Regions from separate parts of the Shewanella carassii genome, predicted to be linked through region 2. Evidence: predicted binding sites of a transcription regulator. Region 2 holds the regulator's gene; each other region holds the start of a gene.
The links. Region 2 encodes LexA, which represses DNA repair genes until DNA is damaged. Its sites were predicted from a motif close to TACTGTATNNNNATACAGTA; they were not measured.
Positions count from the first base shown of each region.

Region 1: the regulator LexA is predicted to act here: its motif matches at 2,353-2,372, upstream of K5621_RS09115 (YebG family protein).
Region 3: the regulator LexA is predicted to act here: its motif matches at 4,921-4,940, upstream of K5621_RS12375 (DNA topoisomerase III).

Region 1 is NZ_AP024618.1:1,996,306-2,002,517, forward strand. Features, by position in the region: gene K5621_RS09100 (PqiB family protein) at 1-934, opposite strand, end outside; gene K5621_RS09105 (paraquat-inducible protein A) at 912-1,550, opposite strand; gene K5621_RS09110 (paraquat-inducible protein A) at 1,540-2,214, opposite strand; gene K5621_RS09115 (YebG family protein) at 2,384-2,671, shown strand; gene K5621_RS09120 (GAF domain-containing protein) at 2,685-3,143, shown strand; gene proQ (RNA chaperone ProQ) at 3,407-4,063, shown strand; gene prc (carboxy terminal-processing peptidase) at 4,094-6,157, shown strand.
Region 2 is NZ_AP024618.1:4,370,257-4,376,468, forward strand. Features, by position in the region: gene plsB (glycerol-3-phosphate 1-O-acyltransferase PlsB) at 1-1,350, opposite strand, end outside; gene lexA (transcriptional repressor LexA) at 1,603-2,223, shown strand; gene K5621_RS19585 (cell division inhibitor SulA) at 2,220-2,711, shown strand; partial or broken gene coxB (cytochrome c oxidase subunit II) at 3,170-4,291, shown strand; gene ctaD (cytochrome c oxidase subunit I) at 4,311-5,921, shown strand; gene K5621_RS19600 (cytochrome c oxidase assembly protein) at 5,923-6,212, shown strand, end outside.
Region 3 is NZ_AP024618.1:2,712,421-2,718,632, forward strand. Features, by position in the region: gene K5621_RS12350 (sigma-54-dependent Fis family transcriptional regulator) at 1-39, shown strand, start outside; gene K5621_RS12355 (outer membrane protein OmpK) at 101-856, opposite strand; gene K5621_RS12360 (porin) at 948-2,120, opposite strand; gene K5621_RS12365 (hypothetical protein) at 2,205-2,375, shown strand; gene K5621_RS12370 (DUF4250 domain-containing protein) at 2,649-2,840, shown strand; gene K5621_RS12375 (DNA topoisomerase III) at 2,851-4,887, opposite strand; gene K5621_RS12380 (hypothetical protein) at 5,062-5,436, opposite strand; gene K5621_RS12385 (hypothetical protein) at 6,050-6,212, shown strand, end outside.

The sequences.
Region 1 (6,212 bases), 2.1 Mb from region 2:
CGTCATCGGCCAGCACTATCTCTTCGATTTCCCCAATGGGCAAACCGCGGTAGAGAATGGGGCTGCCCTTGTTGAGGCCATCGGCGTTTTTTGCCGACAGAATAAAGCTGGCGCCGCCACTGGCTTCTGTTTCATTGCCATATAGGGTGAAACTATCGCCGTTTACTGCGTTCTTTGAGCTTTCGGGGGAATCAAAGTTGATGCCGCCGGCGAGTATCGCCGCCAGGCTCTCTGCGCTGACCTTAACGCCGGAAAGTGAGGCGTTGATCTCTATGCCGGAGACATTCCAAAAGCGGGAGTCTTTCTTGACCAGATAGGCATATTGCTCCTGAATAAAGGCGCTCAGTAGCAGCTTGTCACTGTTGTCGAGTCGATAGCTGACCACACTGCCAACCGGTACCTGGCGATAGAATACCGGAGAGCCCACATCCAGTGAGCCGAGGCGATCGGCGCTCAGTTCAACTACTAAGCCATCGTTACTGGGCAGCACGGCCGGGGCAGAGCGCTCGGCCTCGTAGCTGTAACGTGAATCGCCGTCTCCGGGTTGAATGCCTATATAGTTCCCCGAGAACAAGGCATCCAAACCTTCGACACCTGTGATGGATGCCTTGGGGGTCACCAGCCAGAACTTGGTTTCATCCCTGAGGAAAGGCTCGGCGCGGTAGTCCATCAATACATCGACGTTCACGCCCTGCAGCTCTTCATCGATGGAGATATCCACCACCTTGCCGACGGTCAGGCCCTGATAGCGCACCAGTGTCTTGCCCACATCCATACCACTGGCACTGGGGAAGTGGATCCGCACCTCAATGCCGGATTCCTTGATGCTCTTTAGCCCCAGCCAAGCGCCCAAGGCCAACGCCACTATAGGTAACAGCCAGATGGGGGAAAAAAGCTTCTTTTTGACTATTTTAGGCTTTTCGATTTGCGTCATCTTCTGTGTCCAGTTGATCCCAAAGTAAACGTGTGTCCAACACCTTGGCCGCAAGTTGGGTAAAGAGGATGACCAAGGCAAACGCAGTTGCCGCCGGCGCCGGCTTGGCGTCCAGCAATTGCCCCATATTAACTAGGGCAACGGTAATGGATATGACAAACAGATCCAGCATAGACCAGCGTCCAATCCATTCTATGATATGAAACCCGGCCATCAGTGGCCGTTTGGGGATAGGCAGGTTGAAACTGATCGCCGTCAGATAGAAAGCCAGGCCGATAATCTTCAGCCAGGGCACCAGAATACTGGCGGTAAAGACTATGATGGCGATGGGTAACATATCCGACTGTACCAGATGGGTGATGCCGGAAAAAATGGTGTCGTAGGTAACCTTGCCCTGTTTGGTGAGCATGGTAATGGGATAGATGTTGGCCGGGATCAACAAGATGGCTGCGGTGATCAACAAGGCCCAGCTTTTTTGCAGACTGGTTTCGTCCCTTAGCCTGAGTGGGTTTTGGCAGCGACTGCAATACTCATTCTCTATCTGATTGAGTTTTTTACAGGCGGGGCAGGTGCACAGGCCCATGTCTTTGCCCTGGAGCTGCTTTTTAGCTTTCATCGAGAAAACTCCACATATGCTCCAGGTTATATTCGCGTTGCAGGAAGAGAGTCACTAAAAACAGCATGGTAAAACAAAAGGTTCCCATGCCAAAGTAAACATCAGAGAAGTCGGACAACTGAAAGGCGGAAACCAGGAAACTGATCACATAAATTTCCAGCATGGTCATTTGCGACAGCAGGCCTTGCTTCTTGAGCTGCCAAGTAAGAACACGGCGCCAGAAGTGATGCTGTACTAGACCTGTCTTGATGATCAGCACTTGAATAAAAATCGACAGGTTGAGCACCCCGGGGGCTATTACTGCCGCCACCAATACGGCAATCCCCACTATCCAATAACCTTGGTTCATCACCGCCAAGGCGCCCTGGTATGCGGTCGTGGTTCTGACACTGCCGAGAAAGTGCATTTCCAGTACGGGTAGCAGCATGGCGGGCAGATAAAACAGCAGGGCACTGATACATAACGCCAGCATGCCATTGATGGAGCAGTAAGGCGCATCATAAAGCGCCGTATGGCATCTTGGACAAAGCGCTCTGACGCCGGAGGGCAAGGCGCGTTTACTCACCGCCAAATCACAGGCGCGGCAGAGCACTATGCTGCAGTCTGGCTTGCTGTCGCTTGGAGTATAAGCTTTCAAGTGCTGGATATGTCCTGTTTTGGCCATGGTGACCCAAGCTTAATCGCCAACACGCTAACTGCGTTGCTTGTGGGTCCATTGGAGTTAATCGACAAAACAAACTCGCAAATACTATCAGAAAGAACGCGTCTCTTGCATCTATAGCGCATTTTATGTCAATCTATTTACTGTATATTTAAACAGTGTGAGGAAGGTCATGGCCGTTATAACTCAGTACGTTGTGGTCAGAGAAGGGGTTGAGAAGATGACATTTACATCTAAGAAGGAGGCTGATGCCTACGATAAGATGCTCGACATCGCGGATAACTTAATCCCCTTTATTCAGAGTAGTGAATTGGAGCTGGATGATAATACAGCGGAAAAACTTGCTTTTTATTTAGCTTCTCATAAAGATACATTGGCGAATCTGCTCAAGGGCGCCCCGGTAAAAGCGCCGGCCCCTGCCAAGAGCAACAAGAAGAAGACAGAATCAGAAAAAGTATAACCCGGAACCCCAGATGAAAGCTCAGTTTTACGATACGCTCAACCGTCAGGTACAGGCACTATTCGCCGGTGAAGACGATGTGATTTGTGCCATGGCCAACTTTTCTGCTTTGTTGAATGAACAGCTTGAGGATATCAATTGGGTGGGCTTTTATCTGCTCAAGGGCGAGCAACTGGTGCTTGGCCCCTTTCAAGGCAAGCTGGCATGTACTCGGATCCCAATGGGTAAAGGTGTCTGTGGCACTGCGGCTGCAAAGGCTGAGACTCAGTTGGTTGAGGATGTGCATCAGTTTGCCGGACATATTGCCTGCGATGCCGCCAGTAATTCGGAAATTGTGATCCCACTCTATCGTCAGGGCGAACTGATTGCCGTGCTGGATATCGACAGTCCCAGCCTGTCGCGCTTCGATAAAGAGGATCAAACCGGACTGGAGACCCTAGTGCAGAGTCTGGAAAAGTGCTTATTTGGTTAATCCCTGTACAATTTGCCACAATTGGTGGTCGCATTAAGGCGCGTGCAGCTTATAATAGGCGGCCGCTTTGTGGGCCAACTGACCGTTTGTGGTGCTTGGCCCTATCGGGCTGAAATGTTAAGTTTTGTGTCATGTCTTTGGCAATGGCCGAATGCATGCTAATTTGTACGTTATCCCCCAAGGGATTAACGAAGATGAACGACGCCGTGAGTACAGCAGACCTAACTGACCACTGACGTCCCCTGTTAACTGTGGAAGTAATGATGGAATCAACAGAAAAGTTGACCGACACCAACGCTATTCTGGCGTATTTGTATGAAACATTTCCTTTGTGCTTTATCGCCGAAGGAGAAACCAAACCGCTGAAGATAGGACTGTTTCAGGATTTGGCTGAAAGGTTGGCTGATGATTCCAAAGTCAGTAAGACCCAACTGAGGGTCGCCCTGAGACGCTATACCAACAGTTGGCGCTATCTTAAGTGCATCAAGGAAGGCGCTCAGCGGGTAGACCTCGATGGTAACCCTTGCGGCGAACTGGATCCCGAACATATTGAACATGCCAAGGCGACGCTGAAAGAGAGTCAGGAAAAGGCCAAGGCCCGCCGTGCGGCTGAGCCTGCCAAAGAAGGTGAAGCCAAGAAGGCTAAGCCTGCGCGTAAGCCACGTCCTCAGGGTGACAAGCCTCGCAGTGAGCGCCCACGCAGCGACAAAAAAGTGGCCCGTAAGCCGAAGCCTGCTGCTCCAGCCGTGGAATTGGTTCCAGCTGTGTTGGAAGAGCTGAAACCTTCACAGCGAGTGAATGTCAAATTGGGTATGACGCCGGTAGCCGGTGTGATCCTCGACATCAATAAAGAAGATGTTCACGTTCAACTGGATTCCGGCCTGTCAGTCAAGGTTCGTGTGGAACATATTCTGCTGTAAAATCATCAAATAGAAAGGAGTAACTTGCTGATGCGAAAATTTATTCTTGCTGCATCGATCGCCAGTGTCTTTATGGGTTCCCAGGCGCTGGCTATCTCACCGGCAGTCCCGGTCAGCGAGTTACCCCATCTACAACAGGAGCCACAACACAAGGTTGCCAGCAAACGGATTACCGGCCTGTTCAGTCGCTCCCATTATCACAGATTCGATCTGGATGATGCCTTCTCGCAGCAGATCTTCAAGCGTTATCTCGAACAGCTCGACTATCGCCGCAATGTATTGCTGCAGAGCGATATCGACAGCTTTAAAGTCTATGCCAACCAGTTTGACGATATGGTGCGCAGCGGCGATCTGGAACCTGCGTACAAGATGTACGATTTGGTGCAGCAGCGTCGTTACGAGCGTTTTGCCTATGCCTTGAGTCTGCTCGACAAAGAGATGGACTTTAATCAGGCCGGCGATGCTTATGTCTTTGATCGTAAAGATGCCACCTGGCCCAAAGACGAGGCCGAGCTCAATGAGTTGTGGCGTCAACGGGTCAAGTACGATGCCCTTAACCTTAAGCTTACCGGTAAAGAGTGGCCAGAGATTGTTGATGTGCTGGGTAAGCGCTACAACAATGCCATCAAACGCCTGAAGCAAACTAACAGCGAAGATGTGTTCCAGGGGCTGATGAATGCCTTTGCCCGCAGTGTTGAACCGCACACTAGTTATCTGTCTCCCCGTAATGCCGAACGTTTCCAGATGGAGATGAACCTGAGCTTGGAAGGGATAGGTGCTGTGCTGCAGATGGAAGATGACTACACGGTTATCAAGAGTCTGGTGGCCGGTGGTCCGGCGGCGCTGAGTGAGAAATTGGCGCCAGAAGACAAAATTGTCGGCGTGGGTCAGGAAGGCAAGGAGATGGTCGATGTTATCGGCTGGCGCCTGGACGATGTGGTTGAGCTGATCAAGGGGCCTAAAGGCAGTACCGTGACTTTGCAGGTGCTGCCCAAGAAAGGCGGCTCCAATGCTAAACCCATCAATGTGACTGTGGTGCGGGACAAAATTCGTCTCGAAGACAGGGCGGCGACTTCCAAGATAGTCGAGCCGGAAACCGGTCCTTACGCCCAGCGTAAAATCGGTGTTATCCAGATCCCCGGCTTCTATATGGACTTATCCCGCGACGTGGCCAAAGAGTTGCAAACCCTCAATGAAGCCAAGGTTGAAGGCGTGATTGTCGACCTGCGTGGTAACGGTGGTGGCGCCTTGACCGAAGCGACCTTGCTAACAGGGCTGTTTATCGACCAGGGACCTGTGGTGCAAATTCGTGATGCCAATGGTCGCATCAGCGAAAACCGCGACAACGATGGTAAGAGCTATTACGACGGCCCTCTCACAGTGATGGTTGACCGTTACTCGGCCTCGGCCTCGGAAATTTTTGCCGCTGCATTGCAGGATTATGGCCGCGCCTTGATTATCGGTGAGTCTACCTTCGGTAAGGGCACAGTGCAGCAGCACAAGAGCCTTGGCCGTATCTATGACCTGTATGAAAAGCCGGTTGGCCATGTGCAGTACACCATTGCCAAGTTCTACCGTATCAATGGTGGCAGTACCCAGCTGAAAGGGGTGACTCCGGATATCCCGTTCCCCAGTGCGTTGGAGCCGGGTGAATACGGTGAAGCGGAAGAAGACAATGCGCTGCCATGGGATAAGGTGCCTGTAGCCAAGTACCAGCCTTTGGGTGAAATCGGCGCAGAAATGGTCAGCAATCTTGCGAAACGCCACCAGAGCCGGATCCAGCAGGACGTCGAGTTCGGTTATATACTGCAGGACATAGGCGAGTTCAAGAAACACCATAAAGAGAAGAGTGTTTCTCTGGTGGAAAGCGAGCGCCTGGCCGAGCGGGATAAGGACGATCAAAAACAGTTGGCCCGCCTCAACGAACGTCGGGTTGACCATGGTCTCGAACCCTTGAAGTCTCTGGATGACGATGAAAATGTCTCCGAAGATGAGAAAAAAATCGAGACTCCGGATGCCTTCCTCGATGAAGCCGTCTATATCACTCTGGATATGGTGGACTATCAGAGATTGGCAAAAAACAGCGCAAATTGATGCTGGCTCCAGGAAACATAAAAACGCGCTGATTGCGCGTTTTTTGTTTGCTCCC
Region 2 (6,212 bases):
CTCTTTCTGCTTTTTCTTGCCACTGAGTTCTTTGTGATAAGTGGCCACTTCCATGACATGGTCATAGCCCAGATATACGGGCACCAGAGTCACCGGCCGCTCAATGCCTCGCAACACAGAGTTGACCGTCATCGCCAACATACCTGTCTTGGGCGACAACAATCGTCCGGTACGGGAACGGCCGCCTTCGGTGAAATATTCGACCGAATAGCCTTTGGCAAACAGCTGATCGAGATACTCACGGAACACGGCGGTATAGAGTTTATTACCATTGAAACTGCGGCGGATAAAGAAGGCACCACCACGGCGGAACATGGGTCCGGCGGGCCAGAAGTTCAAGTTAATACCGGCGGCGATATGGGGCGGAACCATGCCCTGAAAATAGAGGATATAGGAAAGCAGCAGGTAATCCATATGGCTGCGATGACAAGGTACATAAACTATCTCATGGCCATCGTGATGCAGTTGGCGTATCTGCTCGGCGCCCTTGATGTTAATCCCCTTATAGAGCTTGTTCCATAACCAGGTAAGGATCCGCTGGGCAATACGCACCAGACTGTCAGAATAGTGGGCGGCAATCTCATCGAGATATTCCTCTGCCATTTCCCTGGCTCTGGCCTCGGGGATCTTCTTGGCTGCGGCTTCCTCTTTAATAGCCTTTTTAAGAGTTTCTGAACGCAACAGTTCATTGAACAGCGCTTGGCGGTTGGGCAGTAATGGCCCGGTCATCACCTTACGCTGACGGCGGAAATGTACCCTGGCCACTCGCGCCAACTTATGGGCAATAGCCTTATCGGTTCCATGTTCATCGGCCATCAGCCGCAGCGACACGGCATTGGAAAACTGCACAAAGTTGTCGCGCCCCAGAAACAGGATCATTAAAAATTTGCGCAGCCAAGTCGGGCTTTCCCGCTCAAATACGGCGGCGCGCATGCTGTCATCTTCCTTGCCTGGAGTGCGGCCCCAATAGAGACTCACGGGCACCAACTGAATGTCCAGTTGTGGATTGGTCTGATGCAAATGAAGCAAGGAGGTAAAACAGCTGAGAAAAGGCTTATTACTCTTACGCTTGCCAAACAGAGGCTTAGCTCCTTCCAGACAGACGACTCTGGGGACGGTAATATCATCGACCTTGAGCGCCTCATAAGGACAAGGCAGGCCAAACTTACGGGTGACTTCCGCCAGCGCAGCAATATCACTGACAGATTCCGTCTTCATGACATAGGCCATCGGCTTAGCCGGATCCAAGTTTAAATCTGCGAAAGGATCCTGAGGCACCACTATGGTGTGCACGAGTTTACTTTGGATCCAACGAAGGGATTTAAACCAGAATGAATCTTGTTTGGACATGTTCTTTCAGAGTCTGGGTCGCAATCAATAGCTCAATAGAATACCAGAATTTCCTGAACCTTAGCTAGGAAAGCTGCGAACCGGCCCCGGCAAGCCTTATGTCAGAGATCTGGAGCCCAGGTCTATCTGATGCCGGAGCCGCTCTCTAACCTATTTATGCCACGGCTAAAAAATCTCAACACTGGTTAATACTTGCACTAAAAAAAATACTGTATATACTGACAGGTACTGTATGAAAAAACAGGAATCATCATGAGACCACTGACACCGCGCCAGGCACAGATTCTGGAACTGATTAAACGCAATATAGCCGATACCGGCATGCCACCAACCCGGGCCGAAATTGCTACCCGGTTAGGCTTCAAGAGCGCCAACGCCGCCGAAGAACACCTCAAGGCGCTGGCCAAGAAAGGCTGTATTGAGATCATACCAGGCACCTCTCGCGGCATTCGTCTACCTCATGATGATCAAGCCGAGTCAGAAACCGGCCTCCCGCTAATAGGTCAGGTCGCCGCCGGTGAACCCATACTGGCACAGGAACATGTAGAACAGTATTACCAGGTCGACCCTAGTATGTTCCATCCCAATGCCGACTTCCTGCTGCGGGTGCGCGGCGACAGCATGAAGAATATAGGCATTCTCGAAGGTGATCTTCTGGCGGTTCATAAGGTACAGGAAGCCCGTAACGGTCAAGTCGTAGTGGCCAGGGTTGAAGATGACGTAACGGTAAAACGCTTTGAAAAGAAAGGTAATGTAGTTTATCTACATGCTGAGAATGAAGCTTACTCCCCAATCAAAGTCGACCTGACTTTCCAGCCATTGACCATTGAAGGACTGGCGGTAGGGATAATACGCAATGGAGACTGGCTATGAGCATAATGACTGGCAACGCCCCGAGACACCCAGGCCTATGGACAGATACCAATATCACCGGTAACCAACCTTGTCCGCATACAGGCATCTCCAGCCTGGCCAGCCACAGTCAAGGACGCCAGGAATTATTACGCCTCTGCCCTCAATTGGCGCAACTGAGCCAACAGGGGCGCTGGATAGTCTTGATTAACGCCCCGGCCAGCATAGGTTACAAGGAAACCTTAGCGAGGGCCGGTGTTAGAATGGATAGAGTGCTCTTGGTGCGCACCAAGGATGAGGTTGAAGCCTTGTGGGCAACGGAAAGAGCCCTGACCAACGGCACTTCCAGTGCAGTGATCAGTTGGATTGATAGCCTGGATGCCCGTGATAACCGCCGATTGCAACTGGTCGCCCGTAACGCCAGAGCCATGGGCATAGTGTTGGAAACCGGCCCCCTGACTAAGGAGATGGAGAGCCGTCTCAGTGAGCTGACTCGCTCCATCCATTAATATATTCCTTTAAAGGCCATCCTTGAGATGGCCTATTTTCCGCCCCCTCTTGACGTAATCGCTTACCTGTAAACCGCGCGGGCTCGGCTTTCGCGCGGTATGAACCTAAGAATTTATAGATGTTTTTTTTCATATAGTTAGAAAACATCGTGATCTTGATCAATATTTAATCTACAAATATTGTAAGAACAACGATTGTGTTACCTCCATGCAATTCGTCGTAGGCTGACCGCCCCATTTCGCTTTATAGCGAGTGCGGCCGCCGCCGGAAATGCTGAGTATATTCAGCGGTAAGTGCAACAGTGGTTACCACCTGTATACCTAGATCTAAGTGAAACCGCCGCCGCACTTTGAAGTCATCGTTGCTTTTTTGGGAACTGAAGAGTTTGCATAGAGCAAAGACTTACTGTGTGACTCTTCTTTGTAGTTGCGAATGCAATTGACAGAGGAGATGTCTTGTGAAGCAATGGCTGTGTGTTTTGCTGACCTTGTTGTGCGTCAGCTTGTTGTCTCCATGCGCCCAGGCAGATATGCCCTTGAATATGACTCAAGGGGTAACTGAGATCAGTGGCAAGGTGTATCACCTGCACATGATCATTCTTTATATCTGCTGCGCCATAGGTTTGGTCGTGTTCGGCGTGATGATCTACGCCATGATCAACCATAGGAAGTCCAAAGGGGCGGTTGCGTCCCAATTCCATGAAAGTACCAAGGTAGAAATTGCCTGGACGCTTATCCCCTTCTTAATCCTTATCCTGATGGCAATCCCCGCAACCAAGACGCTGATTGCCATGGAGGATCCCAGTGATGCCGACCTGACGGTCAAGATCACCGGCTCGCAATGGAAATGGCACTACAGCTATTTCGGCGAAGACATCGACTTCTTCAGCATATTGGCAACGCCGAGGTCCCAGATAGAAGGCCAGGAAGCCAAGGGTGAGCACTACCTGCTTGAAGTCGACAAGCCGTTGGTATTGCCCATCAATCGCAAAGTCCGATTCCTGATGACCTCAGATGATGTGATCCACTCCTGGTGGGTGCCCGCCTTTGCCGTCAAAAAAGACGCCAATCCCGGGTTTATTAACGAAGCCTGGACCCGGGTGGACAAACCGGGGATCTACCGCGGCCAATGTGCCGAGCTTTGCGGTAAAGACCACGGCTTTATGCCGATTGTGGTGCAGGTACTGGCAGAAGATGAGTTCGACGCCTGGATGGCAGAGCAGAAACAAGCTGCGGCTACGGCCGCCGAAGAAGCTCAGGCTGCCCTCAGTGAGACCATGAGCCATGATGAAGCCATGGCGCTTGGCGAACAGATCTATATGGCGCGTTGCGCCGCCTGTCATCAGCCCAACGGCGCCGGACTTCAAGGGGTGTTCCCGGCGCTCAAGGGCAGTGCTATTGCCATAGGCCCAATGGCTGCCCATCTGGACATAGTGATCCATGGCAAGACAGGCACCGCCATGCAGGCCTTCGGCAAACAGATTACCGCCAAGGAACTGGCCGCTGTGGTGACCTATGAGCGTAATGCCTGGGGCAATAATACAGGCGACACAGTGCAAGCCGCCGACGTCAATAACCACGGGCAGTAGGGGGGAGAAGATGAACTCATTCAGTCAAGATGCGAAAGCCGGTGTTCAGGAAATCGCTGAACAGGAACACCAGCATCATCACGCCCCCAAGGGGATCATGCGCTGGTTGCTGACCACCAACCATAAAGACATAGGCACACTCTATCTCTGGTTCAGCTTCATCATGTTCCTGATAGGGGGCGCCATGGCCATGGTGATCCGTGCTGAGCTATTCCAGCCCGGTTTGCAACTGGTCGAACCCAACTTCTTTAACCAAATGACCACAGTTCATGGCCTTATCATGGTTTTTGGCGCCGTGATGCCGGCCTTTACCGGTCTGGCCAACTGGTTGATCCCCATGATGATAGGTACGCCGGATATGGCACTGCCGCGGATGAACAACTGGAGCTTCTGGATTTTGCCCTTCGCCTTCCTGATCCTGCTTAGCTCATTGTTTATGGAAGGTGGCGGCCCCAATTTTGGCTGGACCTTCTATGCGCCATTGTCGACAACTTATAGCGCAGACAGCACAGCCTTGTTTGTTTTTTCAATACATATCATGGGGATAAGCTCAATCATGGGGGCGATCAACGTGATAGTCACCATAGTGAATCTGCGCGCACCTGGCATGAACTGGATGAAGCTGCCCCTGTTCGTCTGGACCTGGCTTATCACCGCCTTCCTGCTGATAGCCGTCATGCCGGTATTGGCCGGGGCCGTGACCATGGTACTCACAGACAAATTCTTCGGCACCAGCTTCTTCGATGCCGCCGGCGGCGGAGATCCTGTAATGTTCCAGCATATTTTCTGGTTCTTCGGCCACCCCGAGGTGTACATAATGATCTTGCCGTCATTCGGCATCATCTCGGCCATTATTCCGGCATTCAGTCGCAAACCTTTGTTTGGCTACGCCTCAATGGTCTACGCCACCGCCAGCATCGCGATCCTCTCCTTCCTGGTGTGGGCACACCACATGTTCACCACAGGTATGCCTGTCTTTGCCGAACTCTTCTTTATGTACTGCACCATGCTGATTGCCGTGCCAACCGGGGTCAAGGTATTCAACTGGGTTGCCACCATGTGGCGGGGAGCCATCAGCTTTGAAGCCCCTATGATGTTCGCCTGTGCCTTTATTATTCTCTTCACCATAGGCGGCTTCTCCGGCCTAATGTTGGCAATCACCCCAGCCGACTTCCAATACCATGACACTTACTTTGTGGTTGCCCATTTCCATTATGTGCTGGTCACCGGCGCCATCTTCTCCATCATGGCCGCCGCCTATTACTGGCTACCCAAGTGGACCGGGCATATGTACAGCGAGACCTTGGCCAAGTGGCATTTCTGGTGCTCGGTCATTTCGGTCAATGTGTTGTTCTTCCCGATGCATTTCCTCGGGCTGGCCGGCATGCCCAGACGCATCCCCGACTACTCGGTGCAGTTTGCCGATGTCAATCAGATTGTCTCCATAGGCGGTTTTGCCTTTGGCCTGTCACAGCTGATATTTCTGGCACTGGTGATCAAGTGTATTCGCGGCGGCGCCCAGGCTCCGGCCAAACCTTGGGAAGGTGCCCAAGGGCTTGAGTGGACCCTCCCAAGTCCGGCGCCTTATCACACCTTCAGCACCCCGCCGGAGATTAAGTGATATGGCAGACTCCCGCCCCGACAACCGTAAACTGGTACGCCTGCTGCTGCTTGGCGCCGTAGCCATGTTCGGCTTCGGCTTTGCCCTGGTGCCGCTCTATGACGTGCTTTGTCAGCAGTTGGGGATCAATGGCAAGACCAACACCAGCGCCGCTACTTATAGTGCCCAAGTGGATAACAGCCGCTTGGTCACTGTGGAGTTTATCTCTCAGGTGGCCAAGGGAATGCCTTGGGAGTTCAAGCCGGAAGTGACCCGTATCAAGGTGCATCCCGGCCAGTTGACCCATACCCG
Region 3 (6,212 bases), 1.7 Mb from region 2:
ACGCTGCGCAGCAAAATGAAAAAACTGGGAATTGTTTAATCGACAATTCAAAAATAATAAGGCCGAAAGTCTCTCTTTCGGCCTTATTGGTTTAATAGATTCAGAAAGCGTAATTGACGGCAACACTGTATTCCAGACCATCGTTGGGTGCAGTACCCCAACTTTGGTAATGAGTCAATTGCAGTTTCAGGTTCAGATCTTTGCTCAATGGGCCGGAAAGCGCGGCAAATAGCTGATGCCCATAATCAGTGTCATAACCAAATACCGCCGCATGCTCGCGGTCACGCCCCAAAGCCGCTGTATAATCCAGGTTTAATTTCCAGCCCTTGGCGAGCACTGGCAAATCGTAATAACTGTTGCCATTGAGCACCACTCCGGATAACCCTGAATAATCCCTGTCCGTCAGATTAGACTGGCTCACGGTATAGTGCCCCGCCAGCCCCAGATTAAAACGCAGCGAGCCATAATCAAAATGCTGTTTTAATCCCAAATAAAAATTGTCTTCGGTCAGATGTTTATGGGTACCGAGAAAATTTTGTAGCCATAAGGCGGTTCGCTCTTCATTGAGTCGATAATGCCAAATGGTCAAAGATTTAAATGCGACCCGCTTATCGGCGACGACTTTAGCCGGATTTTCCACCTTCAATAGTTGATAAAAGGTGTTACGCTCATCGCGATTAAAGTAGCTCAACGCCACAAAAGGCTGGTTGAAAGCGCCGCGGTTGTCGCTACGGGTATCCCCGGGGAACCCCAGGTAACCGGTTTCCACACGAGTAGATGCCGCGGCGGCACCAGTCTCTCCCAATGCCAACAGGCTAAATAATGCCGATAACCACAGACCCTTACTCACTGTCATAGTCTCGTTTGTCCTCCTTTTGCATCTAGGCAAGAAAAAGTGAAAAAAAGGCCACCCTAAGGTGGCCAATGCAGGGAAAGAAGGGAGCCCCTTAGAAGAAGTAGCGGATACCTACTGCATAGTTGTTGTCTTGCAGATCTTCCCAAGACTTGTCATCCATGTCGCTGAAGTCAATCTTGGCTTCGGCGAACATTACAGTGTCACGGCTGTAACGGTAGTGCAGACCCAGTACCGCAAACTGACGAGTCCAGTCACCCTTGATAGCGGTGTTGGCGTCTGTATCCAGATCTTGATAGCTCAGCAGGAATGAAGGTACGAAACCGTTTTCATACTGATAAGCCACGATGAATTCACCACCGGTAGAATCGTACAGGTTGCCGCCAACCAGTTCGTTTTGCTTACTCTTGTGAGCGTTGAAGCCAACGTACAGACCATCGGCATCACGACCTGGAGCATACTGGTAGAAAGTACCGTATTGAGCACCGATACCGACGATCTGGTTGGTATCATCAACGGCGACACCGGCCAGGTTGCCTTCGAAGTCACCACGGTTGAAACCGGCCAGAACCTTGAACTTGTCGGTCACATAGTAAGTCATGCTGGCGCCATAGCTAGAGTCGAAGCTCAGCTCAGAACCATCATTCAATGCCACACCGTCTTTGTCGAACAGAGCGATGTCATCATTTTGCTTGGAAGCGTACTGCAGAGCGATATGCAGTTTGCCAAAGAAGGTGTTGCGATACTGGAAGGCAGCATCGGCACGACCGGCACCAGTCAGACCGCCGTCACCAAAGGTGTAGGCACCTACAGACCAGCCAGTGAAGGCATCCAGGATATCTGTGGTATAGGCAACATCGTAATATGCACCCCACTGCTTACCGAAAGTCAGAGTACCCCACTTGTCGTGAGCCATACCCACATAACCCAAACGGTTGAACATAAAGTCACTGTTCTTCTCGGCGCGCATCTGACCACCGCCCTGGCCTTGGGTGTAAACCAGGCTGTCATCACTGGTCACCATGTTGATGCCCCACTCAGTGTGAGCAAAGGCACGCCAGCCATCACGTTCCTGACGATCGAAACGGAAACCTACGCGAGAAAAGTTATCGATAACAGAGGTTTCATGGCCATCGTTGAAGGCCGCAAAACCCAACCAGCCGATCATGTTCACGCTGTTGGTTTGGTCGTTATACAGTTCTACTGCCTGAGAAGCGCCACTTGCCAGCATAGCCGGGATCATAAGTGCCAGGATCTTCTTGTTCATATTCATTACCCTTTTATAAGTAAAAAGCGTTTAACACGCTGATTTATTAGACATATTTCTATGTATTATTCGAAGGGGTGCAGTTTGCGTGCCAGCCACGAAAAAGCCACCGTCAAAGCCGAGTTTCCGGAGCTGGATCGTCAAATCGTGAAATATCGTGACTGGGGGGCGTTAAATACCGTGAGAGGAATTAAATATCGTTGTAACAAGCGTGCAGTTTCTGCATCAAAGCATGTTCAAGCGTATCTTTATTAACTTTGATAAGTCAGCAGTGGCTTGCAGGAACGAGTGAGCTGACAAATTTGTTCATTAAAAGGTAACTCCCTGATTTTCAGCGACCTTAAGCTAAGCCACCTCAGCAACGACTCAGGCAACCCCTTGTCGGCCCTCATCGCGGCTCCTACACTCAAAGATACAAAGTCACAGACTGATGACTAATATACTGATTTGTATAAATTTAAATATATTGCAGCGGCAATTGTATCTGTTGCATCATAGGTGAGCACTATATGAGCACTTGGAGAGAACATGGAAAACTTACAACATCTGCCCGCCGAAATATTGTTGGGCATAGTCAATGAAAAGCTAAGGCTAAACTGCCCAGACAAGGATGCCCTCTACTACGAACTCGACCTGTCACCTACCCAACTGGAGCATAAGCTCAGTGCGCTGGGATACGAGTATCATTCCCCATCCAACCAATACCGACGCTTGAAATAACCGCAAGCTCTCAGGAAGTTGCAGACTGGGCTTTGGTTTTGCTCTTGGTCGCTGAACGATAGTTGCGCTTGCCGGCGCCGGCCTTATCGCCAGTGCTCTTTTTGGTGCTTGTGCCCTTGGACGCGCCGGTCTTAGTAGCATAAGCACCACTGCGACGTTTACGTCCTTTGAAGCCTGTACTTTTCACGCCACTCAAGGCCGTAGGCAGTTGTGCCTTGGCCTGCTCAATAAGCTCGCCCAGTTTAGCCGTCAAGGGCTGCATAAAGGCCTGATATTTAAGTTCACGGCGACAAATCGCATCTAGGCTACTTTCCCACAGCGCCGTCATATCCGGCGTGGTGGCCACTTCAGGCAGGCTTTGAATAAGCCCGCTGCCAGCCTCGGTAGCCAAAATATTCTTGCCCTGACGTTTCAAAAAGCCACGTTTAAACAAGAGTTCAATGATCCCGGCGCGGGTTGCTTCTGTCCCCAGCCCATCGGTTTCCTTGAGAATTTTGCGGATCTCTGGGTCTTTCACATAGCGGCTTATGCCTGTCATCGCCGCCAGCAGTGTGGCGTCGGTAAAATGCTTGGGGGGCTGGGTCATCTTTTCCACTAGTTCACCCTTGAGGCAATCCAGCATCTGCCCCTGAGTCAGCTCAGGCAAAGCAGTTTGAATATCTTCCGCTTCATCGTCGGCTTTTTGTTTGCCAAACAATTGCTTCCACCCCTGTTTCAATGGTTGTTTGGCCTTGGCCACGAAGCAACCTCCGGCAATGTCGATCACGGCGCGGGTTTCAAGGTACTCATAATTGGGGTAAAACTGCGCCAAATACTGACGGGCGATCTGCAAATACACCTGACGCTCACGCTGTGACAACACACCGAGGCTAGCCGTCTTTTCCGTAGGCACTATCGCGTGATGGGCGTCCACCTTGGCATCATTCCAGGCCTTAGACTTAAGGGCGGGATTGGGCACTTCACAGCCTTGCTGCAGCTCAGCTGCCCCTTGGGTAATGGCATTCAAGACTGCCGGGGCCAGCTGGAACTGCGCCTTGGGCAGGTGACGGCTATCGGAGCGCGGATAGGTTATCAATTTATGCCGTTCGTACAGAGACTGCGCCGTATCCAGCACCTCTTTGGCGCTCATACCGAAGCGTTTGGCGCAATCAATCTGCAGCGCAGACAGACTATAGAGCAAAGGCGGCGCCTGGTGTCTTTGCTTACGCTCCAGCTCATCTACCCGGCCGGGTTGGCCGGTGATCCTGCCGACCACATTCATCGCCAAACCGCGGGAGAGCACCCGCCCCTCTTCGTCCATCCAAGGTTGACAAGCCTCACTGGGCTGCCAGCGGGCGCTGAAACAGCTCCCCTCTTGGGTGCTAAGATGGGCCAGTACTTCATAAAAAGGTTTAGGCACAAAGGCGGCTATCTCCTGATCGCGCCGAACAACCAAACCAAGCACAGGAGTTTGCACCCGACCGACCGACAGCACGCCCTGATAGCCCACCTTGCGCCCCTGCAGGGTATAGGCACGGGTCATATTCATGCCGTAGAGCCAATCGGCTCGGCTACGCGCCAGTGCCGAAGTCGACAATGGCACAAACTCGCGGTTGCTGCGCATCTGCCCCAGGGCGCGTTTTACCGCCTGCGGGTTGAGATCGCTTATCAACAAGCGTTTAACCGCTGCCAGCTTATCGCCCTTGACCCCAAGATGGGCAATCACCTCATCCACCAACAGCTGCCCTTCCCGGTCCGGATCGCCGGCATTGACCAGCTCACTGGCCTGCTTGACCAATTTACGCAAGACACTGAGTTGGCCGCGACTGCTGGCTTTGGGTTTAATCTGCCAATCAGACGGGACAATAGGCAGATGTTCCAACTGCCAGGACTTGTAGGCGGGATCGTAAGCATCCGGCTCAGCTTGCTCCAGCAGATGACCTATACACCAGGAAACACAATCTCCGTTGCCAAGCTCGATATAGCCCTCATGTTTGCGATGGGGTTTTGGGAGCACCTCGGCGATGGCGCGCCCAAGGCTGGGCTTTTCGGCGATATAGAGGATCATCCACTGCGTCCTTTGACTGTCACTGAACAGAATTACTGGATAAAATTACAGTAATTCTAGCCAAGTCACCTGCCAGCTGCAAATCCTCTGTGGGTAATGGCATGATTAACTAAGCTTGATTGGGCAAAGTTAATCGAACAAGGCGATTGAACAAGGCAACTAAACACAGCGCAGCTATCTATTTTCCTCCTCAATCTCCGCCAGGAATTCTTCACTTACCCAGTCAGCCGTTTCGGGAAGGACTTCTTCTGACAACCAGGAAAAAATATCCTTGTACACGGCCCTGGCCGGAAAACCTGGCTGCTCGCGCTTTCCTGTCCAGGTTAAATGGACAGAGACCAGCTCTTTTTGTATTTCGCCGTCAATCACTTTAAACCCGGCCACGCTGTCATTATCTTGCCGCCTGGCGATGGGATAAAAGTCCTCTCCGGTTTCTTTTTGGTATTCCATTCTCAGCCCGGGTCCGCCGGGTTCATCGATAAACCACCAAGGCATGAGTCCTGCAAATTTATGCGCTTTCAACCAGTAATACTCTATGGGTAACTGCATCTGCTTAATTCCTTATTGGCCCGCCGCTCAGCCCCGGAGGAAACGTAATTCACCAGGGGAATGGTATTGAAAGCAATGGGTTGGTTATTAAAGTGAAATCATCCACCTCAATAGAGAGAGCAGGCACCGGCGCCCTTGAGCCGCCTTAGGTTACCAAACTGATTTAAATGCTCATCTCTTCGGCTAAGCCGAGCGTTTTAATGCAGCCAGGCGCTGAAAAGTGCAGCGTCATCTCTTTTATCCAGCTCATCAGATCGCGTTAACAGCAGCCTTCCCAGTAAACTCATCCATTGCGCTGATCACAAGCTATCTCAGTATGGTCCCTCTCTACCTTGCCGTAATCTATGCCCTATCGGCGGCTGAAATCAACCATGAAAGCCCGGCCGAGACTTTCCAGGCCAATAGCAAGTTCTCATCTTTGCCACAGCCAACACTAAGTGCCACGCGCGGAAGTCATTAAAGCACTATTCGAAAATCCATGTACATACCCATGATTTCATTATGGAAATAATCATCTATCCATAAGTTCACCTTTTACCACCCAGTGTAAATTCAATTGCGAACCATTATCACTTGCAATTAAAATGTAACATCTTTCAGGAGGCCAAATAATATGGAAACGTCCCCGCTGTTGTTGCGCTGTAACCAACTGCTTTGGTGTGAGGGATTGGTCTTGCTGGCAATCATGCTGGTATTGGCCAATTTTGGGCTGGATGCCCGACTGTTGATCCTGCTGTTAGCACCAGGCTTGGTGCTGTCTTTAGCCTTGGGATACC